Regions from separate parts of the Providencia huaxiensis genome, predicted to be linked through region 2. Evidence: predicted binding sites of a transcription regulator. Region 2 holds the regulator's gene; each other region holds the start of a gene.
What was found. Region 2 encodes Fur, which represses iron uptake genes when iron is present. Its sites were predicted from a motif close to ATAATAATGAGAACNACTATCAA; they were not measured.

Region 1 (5,180 bases), 140 kb from region 2:
TGACATCACAAGAGAATGCAGCGTTCCAGTCTTGGCTTAATGCGTCAGAACAACATGCATCAGCTTACTTCCGTGCTCGGCAATTATGGGCACTAACGGCGAATAAACCACGACAAAAAACAGCTGAAAATCAACAGGGAATGAAAAAAAAGAGACTCCCTCGCTATGTTGGTTTATCGATCGCCGCGGCTGTGTTAGTGAGTGTGTTATCCATGTCAATTTGGTATTTTCAATATACACAGCAAGTGGATTACTATGCGAAAACCGGTGAAATACAGCATATCACCTTACCGGATGGTAGCCGTGTAGATCTCGACAGTGGCGCACAGTTGCAATTAGCGTTTAATTCGCAGTACCGGCAAGTCAATTTATTACGGGGACGCGCTTACTTCACCGTCGCACCAAAAACGGATACGGAACCAAGGCCTTTTCAGGTTATGGCGAAAAATGGCATAACTCAGGCGCTTGGTACTGAATTTTCAATTGATAATGAAAATAGCGAAGTGGTGGTCAGTGTTTATCAACACAGCGTAAAGGTGTCGCTATTATCAGGGCAGGAAATGCTTATTCCAGCAGGAAACTTCACACAATATCAATCAGAGATAACACCTATGGCTTCCATGGTTAATTCGCATTCTACAGTATGGCGCGAAGGGCAAATTATTTTTCAACAGCAAATATTTCCAGAAGTTATTGCTGAAATAAATCGTTACCGTGACAAGCAAATTATTTTATTGGCTGAGGAGCCAGTAGGGCACATTAGTGGTGTATTACAGATTAACGCACTCGATAGTGGGCTGACGCATCTGGTGTCATCGTACGGTTTATCCGTTTATGAAATCCCATTTTTTACTTTAATCTATTGATTATGAATAAGTAGTATAGATATTAAGTGATACCGAATTATTTTATAAAAATTTATTTACGGGTTTTCCTAATTTTCGCGTCTTAACCTAAGTGATTATGATTTTTATTACCATTATCATTTTAGGAATGGGAAATGACTCAAAAAAAGCACCACTATAAAAAAGCGACACTTTGTGTTCACCTTGCATTATTTACGTTACCTGCATTTTCATTTTTTAGTCTAGCACAGGCAAACTCAGCGGTAGCGCCTGCACAACAGGAAATCATATTTTCTGTTGCTGCGGGTTCGCTTGAAAACAGCTTGCTGCAATTTGCCCAGCAAGCAAAGGTAGAAATTATCATTCAGAGCCGAGAAGTTAATGGTTTACAAACTCAAGGCTTGAAGGGGAGTTTTACGCTACAGGAGGGGTTACGTCGATTAATTGCTTCAAACCCTGTGCAATATCAGTTGCAAAATAACCGGATAACCATTGAGCGTATCGCGCCTGCTACCAGTGATTCAGTGATCAAACTGGATAATATTACTGTCACAGCAAGCCAGCTCCAACAAGGGGATTGGGTATATAGCAGTCCATCATCCGTCAGTGTGATTAGTAAAAAACAAATTGATGACCGCCCACCAAAGCACATAGCCGATGTGTTAGAACTCACGACAGGCGTCTATTCGAGTGTTAGCCAGCAAGACCCTTCTTTGTCTGTGAATATCCGTGGGATACAGGATTATGGTCGCGTGAATATGAATATCGATGGCATGCGGCAAAACTTTCAAAAAAGCGGACACGGCCAGCGCAATGGTTCTATGTATATCGACTCAGAACTGCTTTCTGGAGTGGAAATACAGAAGGGCAATACGAGTGGGATGGGGAGTGGTGGAACCTTAGGTGGGGTGGCGACCTTCAATACTGTCAACGCGTCTGATTTTTTATCGAAAGATAAAACCTTTGGTGGGAAATTGCATGCGAGTACAGGGTCAAATAATACGCACTTTATTGGTAGTAGTGTGCTGGCATTAGGGAATGAAAAAGCGGATTTACTGTTTGCGGCAAGCGAACGGCGCCTTGGGGATTATAAACCGGGAACTCACGGTAATATTGGTAATATACGAGTCAACAATGGGGCCGGACATTACGATGAACTTGCACACCAATTAAAACACACTCGCATTAATGACAGTAATTACCGAATGACCTCTTATTTAGCAAAAGCTGGTTGGAATATAAGTGATGAGCAGCGTTTGCAATTTAATTACTTAGAAACCAAAGTGGCAACGCCAAATGCAGGAACATTAACGAACTTAGGTGGCACATGGCCCTACAAGTTAGGGTGGAAAAGTAGCGGTTTCAGTGATGTAACCGCCAAAAATTATTCTCTTGATTACACTCAATTTAGCGATAACCCATGGAGCACTGAGTTAAAGGGAAAAGTGTATTTTGTTGATACTAAAGACAATACAGACACCTATTCCACGAGCCAAATTTATAATAATGGCTACCAGATGGATACTCGAGTCAAAACGGTAGGGGTACAGCTTGAAAATCATTCAGAAATTGAATTTAACCATAACAATGTATTAAAAGCGCATTATGGTTTGGAAACCTTCCAAGACAAAGCGAGTAGTAGTTCAACACGTGAAGCAGCTAGTGGCGTGACACCGGACGGAAAACGTTCATTGAGCTCATTATTTACTAATTTGGCTTATGAATACGATGATTGGTTAACATTAGAAGGGGGAGTGCGTTATGACTACTATTCTCTCAAAGGCCAAACCAGTATGCGTTATGGCGTACTTCCTTATACCAAAGACAACCCATGTACAGGCAGAAGGTTACGTGATTGCAAAGTTGTTATGACGACTGAGAATTGGGATGTTGATAACTCAGAAGGGGCATTTTCACCCCACATTCGCTTAGCGGTACGTCCTAATCTTGAGTGGATGGAATTATTTACCAGCTATGGGCGGTCATGGCGCCCGCCAGCCATTACAGAAACGTTAACCACTGGTAGTGCTCACAGTAGTTCGACCCAATTCCCGAATCCGTATTTAAAACCTGAGCGTTCAAATGCTTGGGAAGTGGGAATGAACATCAACTATCCGCAATTATTTATCGAAGAGGACCGATTTGTGGCGAAAATCGCCTATTTTGATACTCGAGTAGATAACTACATTAATTTAGCGATTGACCGTAAAAAACCCGGAATGGTTAGCCCTAATATTGGTAATGCCGCATACAGCAATAACTTGGTTGCAACCCGTTTTAGAGGGTTTGAATACCAACTGAATTATGATGCAGGCTTTGTGTATGCAGACCTGACCTTTACCCACATGATCGGCAAAAATAAATTCTGTTCACGGCCCGCATGGTTAGGTGGCGTATTGAAGTATGGCGAAGACGTTGGTCCCGGTAACTGGTATGTTGAGCCAAATGAGGCATCAAATAACCATGTGGATTGTGATAGCAGCGCTATTTTCAGTAGTGCTGCGAACTTACCTGGAGATCGCGGTTCCTTTACATTAGGTGGGCGAGCGTTTGACAGAAAACTCGATGGGGGAATGGTCATTCGCTTTACACCTGGTTTTCAAGACTATTCAACGGGCTCTAATTCCCCTTACTTAGCCGATTGGCCTAAATATACACTGATTGATTTATATGCAAGTTATGCATTAACCGACAATTTAACTATTCGTGGAAATGTTGAGAACTTAGCCAATCGAGCGTATGTGGTTAGTTATGGGGAAAGTTTGGCTAATACATTAGGTCGAGGTCGAACAGTGTCGGGAGGGATAGAGTATCGTTTCTAAATATACGTCATACTTTACGTTGTGGCGTTTTGGTTAATAAATTTTGTGCCTTACTATTTATTTTTAATTGATATGCCAATTATTTAATTTGAAATACCGGTTTTGATAAGCGTTAAGTGCTGTTATTTACAACGTAAACAATTAGATGGGGAGCTTGCTCCCCGTTTTAGATCTATATCAATAAATGTTTAATTAAATAGTTAGAGATGTTAATCAATTAACATGAAATTATGCGGTTTAAAGCGTGTTAAAACAGAAAATTGTCAGTGATAATAATAGCTTCGGTGATCCAACTATGTTTTTCGTAAGTCGTTGTATATAATAGTATATATCGAATTGTAATTCGCTTTTTCAATTTCTATCGGCTAGAATCCTTACATAAATTAAGTGAACAGAGTGGCGTATTTTATAGTTTAAAATCAGTAACTCGGTTCCAAATAAAACTCCTAGCCTTTGCGTCTAAGTTTGAACGACTGAATATGATGCACTGGCCGTGGCCTAGAGCCACCAGGGTGCAAGATAGAAATGTCTGCATCTCCCGTACTTGGAAAGGTGTGATTATGCAGCAACTTGTCGATCAATTTGACCGGAAATTTTACTATCTTCGGCTTTCTATAACAGATGTTTGCAACTTTCGTTGCACATACTGCCTACCCGATGGCTACAAGCCAAGCGGTCGTCATGAATTCTTAACACTCGATGAAATTCGTCGTATTAGCACAGCATTCGCAGAATTAGGCACAGAAAAAGTGCGTATTACGGGCGGTGAGCCGACTATGCGCAAGGATTTCAGTGATATTATTGCTGCCATCAATGAAAATGAATCAATCAAAAAAATAGCCGTGACAACTAACGGCTATCGTATGGCGCGAGACGTGCAAGAATGGAAAGCCGCAGGGTTGAACGCGATTAATGTGAGCGTTGACAGCTTAGATCCACGCCAATTTGCGGCTATCACAGGGCAAGACAAATTCTTTCAGGTGATGAAAGGCATTGATGCTGCTTTTGAAGCAGGCTTCGAAAAAGTAAAAGTTAATGCCGTGCTCATGAAAAATGTCAATGACATTGCGTTGAAGTCATTCCTAAATTGGATCAAACACCGTCCAATTCAATTACGTTTTATTGAACTCATGGAAACCGGTGATGGTAGTGATATCTTCCAACGTTTTCATATTTCAGGTGAAACTATTCGCGAACGTTTAATCGAAGAAGGCTGGTATATGCTTCCTCGTTCTCGTAGTGATGGGCCAGCGCAAGTCTTTAGTCATCCAGATTACCAAGGCGAAATCGGGCTTATCATGCCGTACGAAAAAGATTTTTGCCAAAGTTGTAACCGCTTACGCGTTTCCTCATTAGGAAATCTGCATTTATGTTTATTTGGTGAAAATGGCATTCCGCTTCGTGATTTATTGGGCGCAGATGACCAAAACGAAGCGTTGAAAGCCCGTATTCAGCGAGGCTTACACCATAAACGAGAAACCCATTTTCTGCATATGGGTGATAGCGGAATTAC
Region 2 (5,180 bases):
AGCATAACAACATTTATCCTAAGCATTTCACTCAATATCTGATTTTTTTTAAGACAATTAGGTCAATGTGGTGATAGAACTTTGAGAATTCCTACAAAATAGAAAAAATTAAGGTACAAACAGTTAATTTATTGATTTTATCTTGAACCCTTTCTTATGTGTATTCTCTATATATTTTTTATATTTATCAATTTATTACATTTTATTTTTAGCAAGGTCATCACTGGTGATAATGGCAATTAATTAAAATTAATGTGTCGTTGATCATATTTTGGCAACAAAGCCTGTATCTGTGTTGATAATTCGCGTTGCAAAAAATAGGCTAAATACATCGCAAGAGGCATAACTCATTGTGAATATTTAGATTTAAATGGAAAGTTAAATCGTATTTCGGCCGAAAAATAAAATTAAAAAATATTAGAGGAATACAAGAATGGTTAATAAAAATGTCAATACTGGCAGGAAATTGCTCGTCTTAAAAATTGCAATAGCGATGCTTCCTATTGGTTACCAGCCAATTATGCATGCGGAGCAATTTCTTGAAGATTCAAAACTTACTGGTGGCCTTTACTACTGGCAACGAGATCGTTCACGTAAGGATTTAGACCCAAATAGCGATAAATATAAAAAATATGCGGATAATCTTAAACACTCAACGTTTAATGCCAGCCTAGATTTCTCATCCGGCTACTTCCAGGACATCATTGGGCTTGATTTAGCCGGTTTTACAGCTATTGAGCTATCAAATAGTGGGCCTGCTGCGCCAAATGAAATCGGCTTTAGTGATGCGAAATCACGTTGGGATGAAAAATGGACAGGGGATCGCAGTGGTGTGACTTTTTATAAGGCTGCTGCAAAATTGAAATATGGCCCTTTCTGGGGGAGAGGCGGCTATATTCAGCCAACGGGGCAAACGCTTTTAGCATCCCATTGGAGTTATATGCCTGGAACATACCGCGGATTAGAGCTGGGTGGGGTGTTTGATTTTGAGCAAAATGGTGAACTCAGCATGTCTTATATGTGGACCGACCGCTATAAAGCGCCTTGGTACCGTAGTATGTATGACTTTCGTGAAGCGGATGGTAAAACTGGGATCAGCTATTTACACTCAATTGGCTTTAAATATGACTTTAAAAACAATCTAGTCCTTGAAGGTGCATATGGGCAAGCTAAAAGTTATATGGATCAATATTTTGCCAAGGTTTCGTATGCTACTCCTGTTGTAGGCCGTGACTTACGTATGTCTTATCAATTTTATGGAGCAAAAGACAAGGTTTCAGACGGCGGAGTTAACGATGTTTATGACGGTTTAGCTTGGTTGCAAGCGATGACATTAGGTTACACCTACGATGAATTTGATTTTAAAGTTGAGGGAACCTATGTAAAAGCTAAAGGTAATCAAGGTTATTTCCTACAGCGTATGACCCCTGGCTGGGCAACATCAAATGGCCGTATGGATATTTGGTGGGATGGCCGTTCAGACTGGAATGCTAATAATGAAAAAGCAGTAATGGCAGGTGTCATGTATGATTTAAAAAATTGGGATTTAGCCGGATGGAAGGTCGGAACCTCATATATTTATGGATGGGATGCAAAACCAAGTACGAATAGCCAATATGCTCAAGATGTACGTTTGAAAGAAAGTGCATGGAACTTTGATATTTTATATACCGTACAGTCAGGGAGAGCGAAAGATACGTTGTTTAAACTGCATTTTACCAAATATGATAACCATACAGATATTCCGAGCTATGGCGGTGGTTACGGAAATATCTTCCAAGATGAAAAAGATATTAAATTTATGGTGATGATGCCATTTACTGTATTTTAAAGTATAAAACATTTTAGTCACAATGACTGCTATAGGGGAAACCATGGCAGTCATTAAAGGGTATTACCTTATATTTTTAATAATGAATGAGATATTAGCGTAAGGATAAATGCCTATATTAAAGCTTAAAAATAAGGTGAGTATTTTCACCTTATTTTTATTGTAATTATAAAGATGCATTATTTACACTTTCATTGAGTATGAAAGTGTCTTGTTTTAGTTTATCTTTTAATACGGTAACTTTTTCTGAATGATGAGCTGGGTTTTTAACTTGTGCTTGACCAGATAAAATCCCACCTTTTTTAATTGATAAACTGCTGTAATGGATCGTGCCGTGGATTTCTCCATTATTTTCAATACAAATAGTATCAGAGTGGCATTCACCTTCAATTCGCCCATTTACCACCAGTTCTTTGCAGGTGATATTTCCTGTCACTTGGCCGTTTAACATGACTTTAACCATATTATCTTTTCCAGTTATATTCCCAATGACTTTTCCGTAGATATGCACTTGCTCATTAGAGGTAATATTTCCTTCAAAAATAACGTCCCTAGAGATAATCGTATTCGATTTTTCTTCACTAATAGTTGGAGTTGATAGTGTGACTTGTTCTTCTATCTTTATGGTCACTTCAGGCTCACTACTTATCGAAGGGGGCGTTGCTGTAGGTGCGGGCTTGTTTTGTCTTTTGGTGAACATTTTACTTACCTTTTTTTGATTGAAGTATACGATCAAGAACAGTATTGATAATGCAAACGAAAATAAGGCGATAGTTAAATAGCTAAAAAACCACCCTATTAAAGTAAGAAACCAGAAGAAAAAACTTGTATTGAGAAAAAGATATGTTTTTTTCATCAGTTAATCTCTTACAAATTACTAAAGTACTAAATAAGTTTAGTCAATAAATGTAATTACACATTTAAATTGTACGTTAACGTTATGGCTACATTTGAATCATTAACTCTCTAATCTAGAGTTAAAATTATAGTAAGGTAATAAAATAATTTTATATAGTATGAAACCCTAGAAATCATCTATAATATTATTTATATACTACTTTGATATGTAAGTGTAATTCTAGATAATAGAATATATTCATCGGTGAAATAATATAAAGGTTTTGATTTGAATTGCAACTATTATAGTTTCTAGGGGAAATTTTTACTAACTAAAAATTTTAGTGATAAATAGTTAAATTTAAGTTATTCACCAGAAATTATCACTAATCGATTGAAAAAATATCGATACTTAAAATAAAAAACCCTGATAAAGTTTATTATCAGGGTTTTGGTATTTTTAACCATTACGCTTTATCAACGATGGTTGAATACTATTACTCTTTTGCTTCGTGTGCGTCAGCATTATCACGGCAATCACCGTCTGCGCAATGACCATATAGATATAAACTATGGTTAGATAGTTTAATGCCATGGCGAGCAGCGATATTTTTTTGGCGAGTTTCAATGGATTCGTCAGTAAACTCAATCACTTTTCCACAATCTAAACAGATTAAATGGTCATGGTGATGTTGCTGAGTTAACTCGAATACAGATTTACCCCCCTCGAAGTTGTGACGGGTTACGATACCAGCATCATCAAATTGGTTTAACACGCGGTATACGGTTGCTAACCCGATCTCTTCACCCATATCGATCAGCTTTTTATAGAGATCTTCCGCACTGACGTGGTGGCACTCAGGCTCTTGAAGTACTTCCAAAATTTTTAATCTTGGAAGAGTGACTTTGAGTCCAGCATTTTTCAATGCTTTATTGTTGTCTGTCATGCGGGTTTGTCCTGTATCTTAAATCATAAATTTAACAATAATGAGACATTTTTAACATCAATACAGTTGTCTTCTAAACTGATTTACAATTATAGGCATGGAAAATAAAAATAGAAACCATGCATTGTCTCATTATTTTGATAATCTCTTGAGAACCTATCCTATTAGGATACCTTATCGGTTATTTTAGTTCACACCACTGGTTTAGGTGATTCATTTTGTGCAAAACAGTGGTGCAATCTATGGGTAAGGGTTCTTTATATGAACTATTAGCCTAAAATTTCAGCTAAAGACATTTCTTCAGAGATTTGTTTTACCCATGCATCAACACGTTCATCTGTTAGCTCAGGTTGACGATCTTCATCAATAGCTAAACCAATAAAGTGGTTGTCATCTGCCATGCCTTTGGATACTTCAAAGTGATAACCTTCTGTTGGCCAATGGCCAACAATAACAGCACCACGAGGTTCGATAATATCGCGGATCGTACCCATAGCATCACAGAAATATTCAGCGTAGTCTTCTTGGTCTCCACAACCAAATAAGGCGACAAGTTTACCTTCGAAATCAATTTCTTCGAGAGTAGGGAAGAAATCATCCCAATCACATTGGGCTTCACCATAATACCAAGTTGGAATACCGAGAAGTAGAATGTCAAAAGCTTCAATATCTTCTTTGCTACATTTTGCGATATCGTGAACTTCTGCTACATCTTTGCCTAATCTTTCTTGGATCATTTTGGCAATATTTTCTGTGTTACCTGTGTCACTTCCGAAGAAAATGCCTATGACTGCCATAAAGTGATTAACCTCTTGTTTTTCTAAGAGAGCTAGAGGCGATAATTTGCCTTCTAGAGCCCATTTAGAACGAAAATAGATAGAATATTACGCCTTATTCTGGCGAAAAAATGTTGCTAAGTCTGTCAAATTTGTGTGATTTATCAAGATAACGTTATTTGAGTATTGATGTATCGACATGCTCAAGTTGTGACATTAAAATTTCTTCGATCAATTCACTACGGCTTATATTTTTATCTTCAGCTAACTGATTCAATACCGCGACAGCTTCTTCGTTCAGCTTCAATTCAACCCTGCGCAATCCCTTCACTTTATCTCGTTTCAGTTGGTTGCGTTTGTTGATCCTTAATTGTTCATCCCGTGATAGCGGGCTTGTTTTAGGTCGCCCAGGCCTTCGTTCCTCAGCGAACAAATCTAGCGTAGTTCGATCTGTTTGTTCTTTTGCCATGTTTATAACTGCTAAAAGGGTGTGCCAGTAATTCAGCGCGCCATGATACCCTAGCTAATTCCCTTGTGCTATAGCTTCATCTATGATGATTTGGTTTAATTGGTTGTAAAGTGAGCACTTTTAGTAAAAAAGCACCACTTGTTATAGGCGTGATGCTTTTTTATACGCGTTATTGTGTTTGTTGGTACCATAAATTGGCGTATAAGCCATTTGATTTGAGTAAGTTTTCATGTGAATTCATTTCGTGTACTTCTCCTTGGCAAATCACACATATCCTATCTGCGTGCATAATCGTATTTAACCGATGCGCAATACTAATA
Region 3 (5,180 bases), 1.3 Mb from region 2:
TGTCAGATACTCGGTGAAGGGATTGGCTTTTTACCTGATTATATGATTAAAGAACATGTTAAACACGGCCTGTTGGTAACAAAACACATTCAGAACCCACGACAAGACTCCCATATGCTATTAGCCACACAACATTCGGCTACTGGGCTTGTGACGCAGTGGATCCGCAAAGAATTTGGCGAAAAGGGGGTTTTAGCAGACCTTTACAGCGACCTCCTAAAACCCATCAATTAGTTTTATTGGCTAGCGACATCAAGGGCTTTATCGATGGCATCAGGGATCACTGAACCGTGGTTTTTGCCATCGAATAAGGTAAATTCACAGTGCCTTTGGTGGTTTGCAATCTCAGTGCAAACTTGGCGTGTGCTAATCCAACTTTTGCGCGCTTGGTAATTTTGTACTTGTTCGGCGCTCAATTTGGATAAATCAGGGCTCTCTTCTAAACCGCCTAAAGTCACAAATAGGGGGGAAGCCGTTTGTTTAGCTGTCAGCTTCGCTAAATCCACCATACTTCCTTTACCCCACCATAATGACGGGCTGGCAGACACATAAAACTGAAAATCATCCGGTTGTTGTTGATATGCCATTAAGGTGAATAATCCACCAAATGAATGGCCAAATAGGGTTTGCTTGTTTTTATCAATAGGAAGCCGTTGTTCTGCCCATGGGCGAATAGTGTCAGTTAAAAATTGGTATAGCGCAGGGGAGCCTCCGCCTTGTTTAAATTCGTCACCGGTAACCGGTGGGGTGTAATCGAGCGTTCGCCATGCTTTTGGAAAGGCTTCGTCGATGGGGTAACCAATCCCAATAATAATCGGTAGTTTATCCGCAGGGAGCTTTTCAACTGCGCGATTAACCGCTTTGGGGTATAAGCCATTACCATCAAGCATATACAGGACAGGGCGTTGTGCAGTGACATTATAGGGTACCGCACTGTAAATGCGCAGCGCACGGTCACCGTAGGCCATATCCGTTTGTTGGATATCGTAAAATTGGCTGACTTGCTCGTCCATACTTGGGATAGTCTGGCTAGGGCGTGCGAACGCACTGCTTGCCATACATAATAATAAGCTGGAAATTAATAATTTATTCAATACTCGTCATCCTTCAAGCTGCAGGGGTGTTGACTACGCTCAGCAACCCGAATCACATACTTTTGAGGGCATACCTGAAACAGGTACACCCTCAGAGCTAATTAGAAACTAACGTTAACGTTCGCCCAATAGCGGCGTCCGTCTTCAACATCCCAGTTTCCACCACCTTGTGCGTCAATTTTATCACCTTTTTCATTACCAATATTTAATACCGCAAAGTTGAGTTTGGTATTTTTCAATAATTGATAGGTCGCACCCACATCCATAGTGGTATAGCCATTACGGTAACGAGGGACTGATGCACCATTACGCTGTGCAGCCCAGATTTGTTTTCCTACATATTGCGCACGGGTATACAAGTTGAGGTCTTCGCTAAACTGCCAATCTAATTTCGCATTGGCTAAGTGTTTTGGTGTCTTATCCAAAGGATAGCCTTTTAAAGATTGTCCACTAGTTAGCTTTTCATCATCACTTTTACGTTCTGAGTCGGTATAGGTATAGTTCAAACTCAGCTTCCAATCTTCTATAATTGGAATACCTGTTGCGACTTCAACCCCTTTAATGTTTGCTTTACCCACATTATCATAGGTATACAGTTTTAGGCCTGTAAGTGGGTCAGTTCCACCAGTGTAATAACTGGTTAATTTATTTTTAAAATCAGTATTAAAGAATGTTAAGCTCGCATCAAAGCCTGACTCATGGTTATAGGCAATGCTGATTTCTTCACTGACACTTTTTTCGGGTTTCAGGTCAGGGTTACCATGAATGATGCCTAAGCCTTTTTCAGTAGACGTTCCATAAGTCGGGCTAATTTCACGTAATGTTGGCGCGCGGAATGCAGATGAAACGCCCCCTTTAATGGTTATCTCATCGGTGAGGTAATAGACGGCATAACCTCTTGGGTTCCAGTGGTCGCCATAAAACTCATGGTGATCTAAACGTAACCCACCCGTCAATATCAGATTCTCTGTTGCCGTGAACTCATTTTCTAAGAAGAAAGCGTGTTGTTCCGCGGTCATCTTCGCATTTTCAGTTGTTGATGAACCTGTTGCTGAGGTGTCTTTTAGTTTCGCATACTGAAATTGACCACCAACGGTTAGGATATTGTCCGGCAAAAACGCCACGACTTTTCCATCAACGACAGTATTGGTAATTTCGGGTACTCGTGCGTCATAACGATATTCTGTAATTTTAGTCGCAGGGTCTGTTATGTCTGTTTTGGTTCTTTTTTTCGTATTTTCTTGATAAACACTCAACTCAGTATTGAATGAATCCCAGTCCCCTTTATAGGTTAAAGCAAAATGGTTACGGTCATTATGGATTTCAGAGTGTTTATTTGCTCTTGGCTTACCATTAAACTCACTGGTTGGTGCAAGGGAGTAACCCGGTTTTTCTTCCCTTTCCTGCGTGGTTCTACCCGCTTCTAATAAGAAAGTCTGGTTATCCATTGGGGTAAACGTCAGTTTTGCGGTTAGGCTCTTATTATCTTTCTTGTGATGGCCATCAGCGATTTTATCTTCCTGACGATAGTCCCCACCACCATATAATTGCAGGCCGAGTTTATCTTGAATTAATGGGCCTGATAGGTAGAAGTTACCGTCGGTTGAATTACCGCTATCGCTATTTTCTTGGATAATCGCGCCTGTTGTCACACTACCGTGCCATTCATTGGTCACTTTTTTGGTGATGATATTGATAACACCACCCATCGCATCAGAACCATACAGGGAGGACATAGGTCCACGGATCACTTCGATGCGTTCAATCGCTTCAACAGGTGGCATAAAGCCCGCTTCAAAACCACCACTCCCATTTGGACGTGATTCACGGCTATTTTGACGACGCCCATCGACCAATATCAACGTGTATTCGCCGGGTAAGCCACGGATATTAATATCTTGTTTGTTGGCAGCACCAACGATACTTACCCCTTCCACGTCTTTAACCGCATCGGCGAGGTCACGAACAGGTTTATTTTGTAGCTGGTCTGCCGTGATCACAGTCACGCTAGCAGGAGCATCACGCAGTTGTTGCGAGAAGCCTGACGCACTGACGACCATGGTATCTGTTTTACTGTCTGCTGCTGTAGCACTAAATGAAGATAAAGCCGCACAAACACCGGCGGCAATCAGGGTGTAGTGATATTGCGAAGTCATAGTTATCCCTAGGAAATATAAATGAGAATGATAATTATATTGTTTGCGAATACTATCACTAAAACATATCAAAAATAAATAATGAGCTAGCTAATTTATGAGCAATATTTGATCTCAGCTAAGAATTTTCACCTACAGTGTTTTCCCCCTTTTTACCATTTTTACCAAGCTTAACGAAAAATTAAGGTTTAACTTTGGTTTATGGTGTTTGGGGATGCGCAAATTTACTCTAGTGCCAACGTTAACTAGAAAAATTTGAATTATATGAAACATACATTTTTAGCCATTTTATGCTGTTTTATTATGGCAGTGGCTCAAGGGGTACAAGCGGAAGAAATACGCTTAAGTGTGACGCATCCGCAAAAAATTAAAGTTGCGGATGCGGTTAGCCTTCCTGGCCAATTTGTGGCGCGAAATGAAATTTCTATCGGTTCGCCATTACAGCAACAAATCGTCACCGCAGTATTTGTGGAAGAAGGGGAGTGGGTGGAGAAAGGCCAATTGCTTGCCACCTTAGAATCGCCAATCCAAAGTGCTGCTGTACAACAATTGAAAGCTGAAATTGATAAGGCTGCGGCTTATATCAAACAGCAAGAAGCACTCAGTAGGCAGTCACAAAGTGAGCTTCAGCGCTTGTCTCCGCTGGCTAAAACAGGCGTCATTTCAGCAAATGACTTTGGAAAAGCAAAAAACGAAGCTGCAGCGCAAAATGCACTTCTCACAGCAAGTCGGGCAGAATTACGCCAATTACAAGCCCAACTAAGGCGTGAGCAAAGCCAAGAAGATAAAGCAAAAATTATTGCGCCCGTTGCAGGTGTGATCAGCGAGCGCCATGCAATGAGCGGTACGCTATCCGATAACGCATTGTTATTTAAACTAATCGAAAATAACGAGCTAGAGTTTGAAGCCCTCGCACACCCCTCTGAATTAGCCCGCATCCTTGGGGATAACCCCGTTATGATGAAAGTGAATAACAATACGGTCATTTCGGGAAAACTACGTTATATATCACCCAAAATAGAGGCTTTAACCCAATTAGGAAAAATTAGAGTGACGCTAACCGAACCCGTTCAATCGATGAGATTAGGGGAAACCGGTACGATGACCTATACCAATTCACCGCGTGAATACATATCACTGCCTTATAGTGCGATTCGTACGGAGCCTGATGGTCAACGTTTTATTTTTAGTGTGGCAAATGATGGGCGCGTAGAAAAACAACCCGTCCAAATAGGTAAAATTCAACATGGTCATGTTGAAATATTAAGCCCGTTAGCGGCTAACCTTGACGTGGTGACTTACGCTCAAGCCTTTTTATCTGAAGATGATAAAGTTGTTCCTGTAAGGGCACCGCAATGAAGCTACAGCTATCGTCTTGGGCGATAACGCGTCCAATCCCAACTATTGTGATTTTTTTAGCCCTGACAATCGCTGGGCTTTTCTCTTTTAATCAATTACCTATCACTGCGAACCCAGTGATTACCTTTCCGATTGTTACGGTTACTGTCACACAGGATGGCTCATCACCGACAGAGTTAGAAAATGCCGTCACAAAGCGAGTTGAACGCGCAGTTTCTGGGATCCCCGGTATCCGCCATATTACCTCATCGATTAGTGAAGGCGCATCAACGACAACCATTGAATTTGATTTAAGTGTTGATGCCCATGTCGCCACTAACGATGTACGTGAACAAATTGGGCAAATTCGTGGGGAATTGCCACAAACTATCGACGAACCGTTAATTAACCGTATTGATGTCGAAGGCGGGGCGATTTTACGTTATGCCGTTTCATCTGAAACCGAATCTATCGCCGATTTGTCTTGGTTTGTCGATGACACCGTGAGTAAGCAGTTGATTACTGTGCCAGGGGTGCAAAAGGTCAGTCGGTTAGGGGATACAGAGCGAGTAATTCGCATTGAGCCGGACGC
Region 4 (5,180 bases), 410 kb from region 2:
AAGTACATTACACGGAGTGAGGCCATTTGTGGACATTGAAAGCGATCCTTTTATAGCAATTTAGTGACAGAGTACAAATCGTAAAAAATCTCGTTGGCGAAAATTCGCCTCGTGAAATAGACTAGCACAGACGATAAGAGAAGATGGACTGGTGAATCGTTCCATCACTGAAGAAAACTTTTTTGTTCTAAAAATCGTTCAAAAAATGGCTATAGTTCCCCCTACAAACTAATTTTTAAACTTTAAACAAAGATAATATCTCCCAATATCCAGTGATAAATACAATAAGAGACGAATAATGATGACCGAATTAGGAACAATGAATAATATGGCAAGCCAAGTTCAACGCACTGTTTTTTTTATTTCTGATGGGACAGCGATCACCGCTGAAACTTTGGGGCACGCCGTACTTTCTCAATTTCCTCTGTCATTTATTTCTTATACTCTGCCGTTTGTGACAAGCGAAGCCCGCGCCCAGGAAATTAAACAAAAAATTGATATTATTTTCCAAGAAACCCAGTTGCGCCCTTTAGTGTTCTATTCGATTATCTCCCCTGAAGTAAAGCAAATCATCACCCAAAGTGCCGGGTTTTGCCAAGATATCGTCCAAAGTTTAGTCGCCCCAATTCAAAAGGAAGTTGGCCTAGAACCCGAGCCGAAACTCAACCGAACTCATGGTTTGTCTATGCAGAATATGAATCAATATGATGCACGTATAGCTGCCATTGAATACACTCTAGCTCATGACGATGGGATTTCTTTACGTAATTTAGACCAAGCCCAAGTGATACTTATTGGTGTTTCACGTTGTGGTAAAACGCCAACAAGTCTCTATTTAGCGATGCAATTTGGTATCCAAGCCGCAAACTACCCATTTACGGCTGATGATATGGATAACTTACAGTTACCTGTAGCGTTGCGCCCATATACTCATAAGTTGTTCGGCTTAACTATCAGCCCTGAACGGTTAGCAGCCATTCGTGAAGAGCGCCGTGAAAATAGCCGTTATGCATCCATCAGGCAATGTCGTATTGAGATAGCGGAAGTGGAAGCTTTATTTAGACAAAATAAAATCAATTACTTAAATACAACGAACTATTCTGTTGAAGAGATTTCTGCAAAAGTGATTGATACCATGGGCTTACAAAGACGAATATTTTAATCAATACTAATAAAAAAAATATTCATTCCTGCTAAGTTGGAGGTTGAAATTAAGCCACATTCGTTTATTGTGATCTTAATCACTTATAGGGCATATGCCTATTAAAGTTTTTTGAGAAAGAAAATGCACAAAACTGATGAATTACGTACTGCGAGAGTGGATAGCTTAATTACCCCACAAACTCTCGCTGATGAATTTCCTATTTCCCAAAAAGTTGCTGACAACGTGACAACGTCACGTAAACGAATTGAACAGATTCTATCTGGTGAAGACCCTCGTCTACTTGTCATTGTCGGCCCTTGTTCGATTCATGACATCGATGCCGCTATTGAATACGCGAAAAAATTAAATGTATTAAGAGAACGTCATCAAGACCGTTTAGAAATTGTCATGCGAACTTACTTTGAGAAACCGCGTACTGTCGTTGGCTGGAAGGGGTTAATTTCAGACCCTAACCTCGACAATTCTTGCCAAGTCAATACAGGCATCCGCTTAGCACGCAAGTTACTGATTGAAGTTAACCAATTAGGGCTAGCTACAGCAACCGAATTTCTTGATATGGTTACTGGACAATATATTGCAGACCTCATTAGTTGGGGAGCTATTGGAGCCCGTACAACAGAGAGCCAAATCCATCGTGAAATGGCATCCGCACTGTCTTGCCCTGTTGGTTTCAAAAATGGGACTGACGGTAATATAAATATTGCTATTGATGCGATAAGAGCGGCAAAAGCACAGCATATGTTTTTATCACCAGATAAAAACGGGCAAATGACGATTTACCAAACCAGTGGTAACCCGCATGGGCATATAATTATGCGTGGCGGTAAACAGCCTAATTACACTGCCGGTGACTTAGCCGCAGCTTGCGACAAACTACGTAAATTTGAATTACCAGAGCATTTAGTGGTCGATTTCAGCCATGGTAATTGTCAAAAAATTCATCGTCGCCAACTCGAAGTTGCACGAGATATTGCGGAGCAAATAAAAGATGGCTCGACCGCTATCAGTGGAGTGATGGCAGAAAGCTTCTTAGTTGAAGGCACACAAAAAGTGGTTTCTGACCAACCGTTAGTTTATGGCCAATCTATTACCGACCCATGTCTTGGTTGGGAAGATACCGAACAACTTATTGAAATTCTTGCTCAAGCTGTTGAGTCACGCTTCAAATAAGCTTAATAACGCCAATCTATTTCTTACAATAAGCCTTTTAGTGAAGTAAAAACTAAAGGGCTTTTATATTTTATAATAAATATAATTATCATTTAAATATAACCAAAACGATATAATGATTTAATCATTCAAACAAAAACAGTATTTTAATCTAAAAACTTCTTGACCCACCTCTCACTAACGATAATAATTCTCACTACGAACTAATTTATCCGTCAGGTAACCCGTAGCCTAGCCCTTGCTATTCGCTGCAACATTACAGAGCCATCTAGTTCAAATAAACAAATACGCTGTACAAATACTCATTGCATGCCACCCAGATAACTTATCCAGGCAGCCAGCAAATTCTGAAACTAAAGGAAAGGATTTCCTATGCTGTTTAAATCGATGCCTGCATCACTCCATCAAAATCATAGAATATCACTCTCAGCTCTTACTGCTACTGTCGTAATGACCGGGTTTAGCCACACAGTCTTGGCTGAAAATTCATCGACTCCAAAAGCAATGTCAAAAACGGATACCCGCGACATTATTCACGTTTCAACCTCGCCTCTTAGTTTAGAGAATATCGCTGTAGCAGAACAAGTCGATGTAATTGATGCAAAAGCACCTGAATATCAATCTGCAACATCCGCCTTAGATTTACTAAAAGGCCAAGCTGGGATATTTGTTTCTGGTTCCAATAGCACTTATGGCCAGGGCATTCAAATGCGAGGTTATGATTCACGAGGTGTTAAAGTCACTGTTGATAATATCACCCAAGACTTTTATTCCGGCTTATATGAAGCCACATTTATTGACCCCACCTTAATAAAAAAAGTCTACGTCCATAAAGGCGCATCATCTGTACATCATGGCGGCGGTGCATTAGCTGGAGTTGTCTCATTCAAAACAATAAATGCAGCTGACATATTAAAGCCAGGGCAAAAACTCGGTGGCCAGGTATTCAGCGGTATTAACCGTAATGACCACGGTTACTATGCAGGTGCAACGCTGTTGGGCAGAACTGAATCAACGGATACCCTATTCAGCTATAGTCAACGTAAAAAGTACCTACTCGGCTCACCCGAATTTGAAGAGGTTGATAATACTGAACAGCTAAGCAACTGGATGCTCAAAAGTAGTTGGCTTGCCCACCCTTCATATAACTTGACGTTACAATTAAAAGAATACCGCAACAACAGTTTAGGGGTAAAACAACCCGCTAAACCTTCAGAAAAAAATAGATATCCAAATACACCGCATGAAAGGCAAAGCCATCAGCGAGATATTGCCATTAGCCAATTTTTTACACCCAAAAATGAGATAAATTGGCAAGCTCAGTGGGATGTTTATTATACAGATTTATATTTAGATCAAACTGATACAATTAAGGTCAAGAGCAAACCAAAAGAGTATGGCTCTGAAGCGCGAAATCAATATACCTATGGGACTAAATTTACTAATAGCTTCACGTTACCTATGTATAACTGGGTAAATCATCATATTCAAAGTGGTTTCGAATATTATCAGCAAAAGCAAACGTCGAATCAGTATGCAATAAGTTATCCACCGGCAGAACTCGACAACATGTCAGGCTGGTTGGTCAATGACATGACATTGCATCAATTACCGTTAACTTTATCAATTGGAACGCGCTTTACACAATACCGTGCATCGAGGGATAATTTCCCTGAAAGTAAACATACCAACTTGTCATCCCGTATGGCTGTTAGTATTACTCCCACCCATTGGCTCAATCTTTTTTCATCATACGCTGAAGCATACCGTACCCCACGTATGTCCGAGCTTTATAACAATTCAAACCATTTCACTATACCCTTTTTTGGTACTTCCTCGAACTTTCGCCCATCGCCTGATTTACTTCCAGAAACGAATAAAACCCTCGAAACAGGCGTAAAATTCAGTTTTGATGGGGTACTTATTGATAATAGCGACCTTCAATTTGGTTCAACCTACTTTAAGACCAAATCTAAAAACCATATTGCCCTTGAAGGCCTCTATACGCCAAGGTATGGCCAATGGTTCCCCGATGAACTTTATTATATCAATATCCCCAGTGCATCCATTTATGGCATCGATAGCTTTATAAGCTACAGAACACCGTGGTTTGAATTAAATATCAATCACAATAAAACCACAGGTAGAGAAGACGGCTCTCATTATTCTCTTTCGTCTATACGCCCTGAAACACTAACGACTCGATTCAATGTACCGGTTGCTAGTACCGGCTTTACTCTAGGTTGGATAGGGGAATTCTCTGCAAGAACGCAACTTCAAGGTAATGATAAATATAAAAAGTGGCATCACAAATCAGGCCAAGGTTTAGATCGTTATCATAAAGAAGTCATTCAGCATGCTGGCTATAGCATTCATGATTTCTATGTGAATTACCAAGCAGATCAGTTCATTAAAGGATTAAGTTCAACTCTCACAATGAAAAATGCATTTGATAAGCCGTATGTTTCTTCAATGGGAGTTCCTCAAGAAGGCCGAAACTTTTATATCAACATGAATTACAACTGGTAGTTAAGTAGTAAAAAAACATGTTATCAACTGATTTTATTAATTTTATCAACAGTATAAAAATAAATCAGTTGATAACGCTTCACTGTGTCTTGTCATTTCATTAAGGAAAAAAGGAAAAATTTGTGAATTCAAACCTCTATCATGATTACCTACAAGCTAAAAAAACGTACACTCATAAGCACTCCCAAGAAATAGCGGCCTTACTTGGCGTATCTGAAGCCCAGTTAATTCATTGTCGTGTCGGTAAAGATAATGTTCAACGATTGGTCAGCAAACCCGTTGATATCTTGCAAGGTTTAACCACGATAGGGAAAGC

Region 1: CYG50_RS04060 (TonB-dependent hemoglobin/transferrin/lactoferrin family receptor) is a predicted target of Fur. The motif match lies at 964-986, and genes of this name have one in related genera.
Region 3: CYG50_RS20375 (TonB-dependent receptor domain-containing protein) is a predicted target of Fur. The motif match lies at 3,266-3,288, and genes of this name have one in related genera.
Region 4: CYG50_RS06610 (TonB-dependent receptor domain-containing protein) is a predicted target of Fur. The motif match lies at 2,516-2,538, and genes of this name have one in related genera.

What each region holds. Positions count from the first base shown of each region.
Region 1 covers NZ_CP031123.2:569,392-574,571, forward strand. Annotated here, with positions in the region: gene CYG50_RS04055 (FecR family protein) at 1-866, shown strand, start outside; gene CYG50_RS04060 (TonB-dependent hemoglobin/transferrin/lactoferrin family receptor) at 1,001-3,667, shown strand; molybdenum cofactor riboswitch at 4,099-4,238, shown strand; gene moaA (GTP 3',8-cyclase MoaA) at 4,228-5,180, shown strand, end outside.
Region 2 covers NZ_CP031123.2:709,290-714,469, forward strand. Annotated here, with positions in the region: gene chiP (chitoporin ChiP) at 434-1,831, shown strand; gene CYG50_RS04665 (bactofilin family protein) at 1,998-2,531, opposite strand; gene fur (ferric iron uptake transcriptional regulator) at 3,166-3,615, opposite strand; gene fldA (flavodoxin FldA) at 3,885-4,412, opposite strand; gene ybfE (LexA regulated protein) at 4,567-4,860, opposite strand; gene CYG50_RS04685 (type I secretion system permease/ATPase) at 5,030-5,180, opposite strand, start outside.
Region 3 covers NZ_CP031123.2:4,018,148-4,023,327, forward strand. Annotated here, with positions in the region: gene CYG50_RS20365 (LysR substrate-binding domain-containing protein) at 1-234, shown strand, start outside; gene CYG50_RS20370 (alpha/beta hydrolase) at 237-1,094, opposite strand; gene CYG50_RS20375 (TonB-dependent receptor domain-containing protein) at 1,196-3,250, opposite strand; gene CYG50_RS20380 (efflux RND transporter periplasmic adaptor subunit) at 3,515-4,609, shown strand; gene CYG50_RS20385 (efflux RND transporter permease subunit) at 4,606-5,180, shown strand, end outside.
Region 4 covers NZ_CP031123.2:1,117,687-1,122,866, reverse strand. Annotated here, with positions in the region: gene ppsA (phosphoenolpyruvate synthase) at 1-36, opposite strand, end outside; gene ppsR (posphoenolpyruvate synthetase regulatory kinase/phosphorylase PpsR) at 299-1,162, shown strand; gene CYG50_RS06615 (3-deoxy-7-phosphoheptulonate synthase) at 1,286-2,335, shown strand; gene CYG50_RS06610 (TonB-dependent receptor domain-containing protein) at 2,708-4,864, shown strand; gene CYG50_RS06605 (hemin-degrading factor) at 4,987-5,180, shown strand, end outside.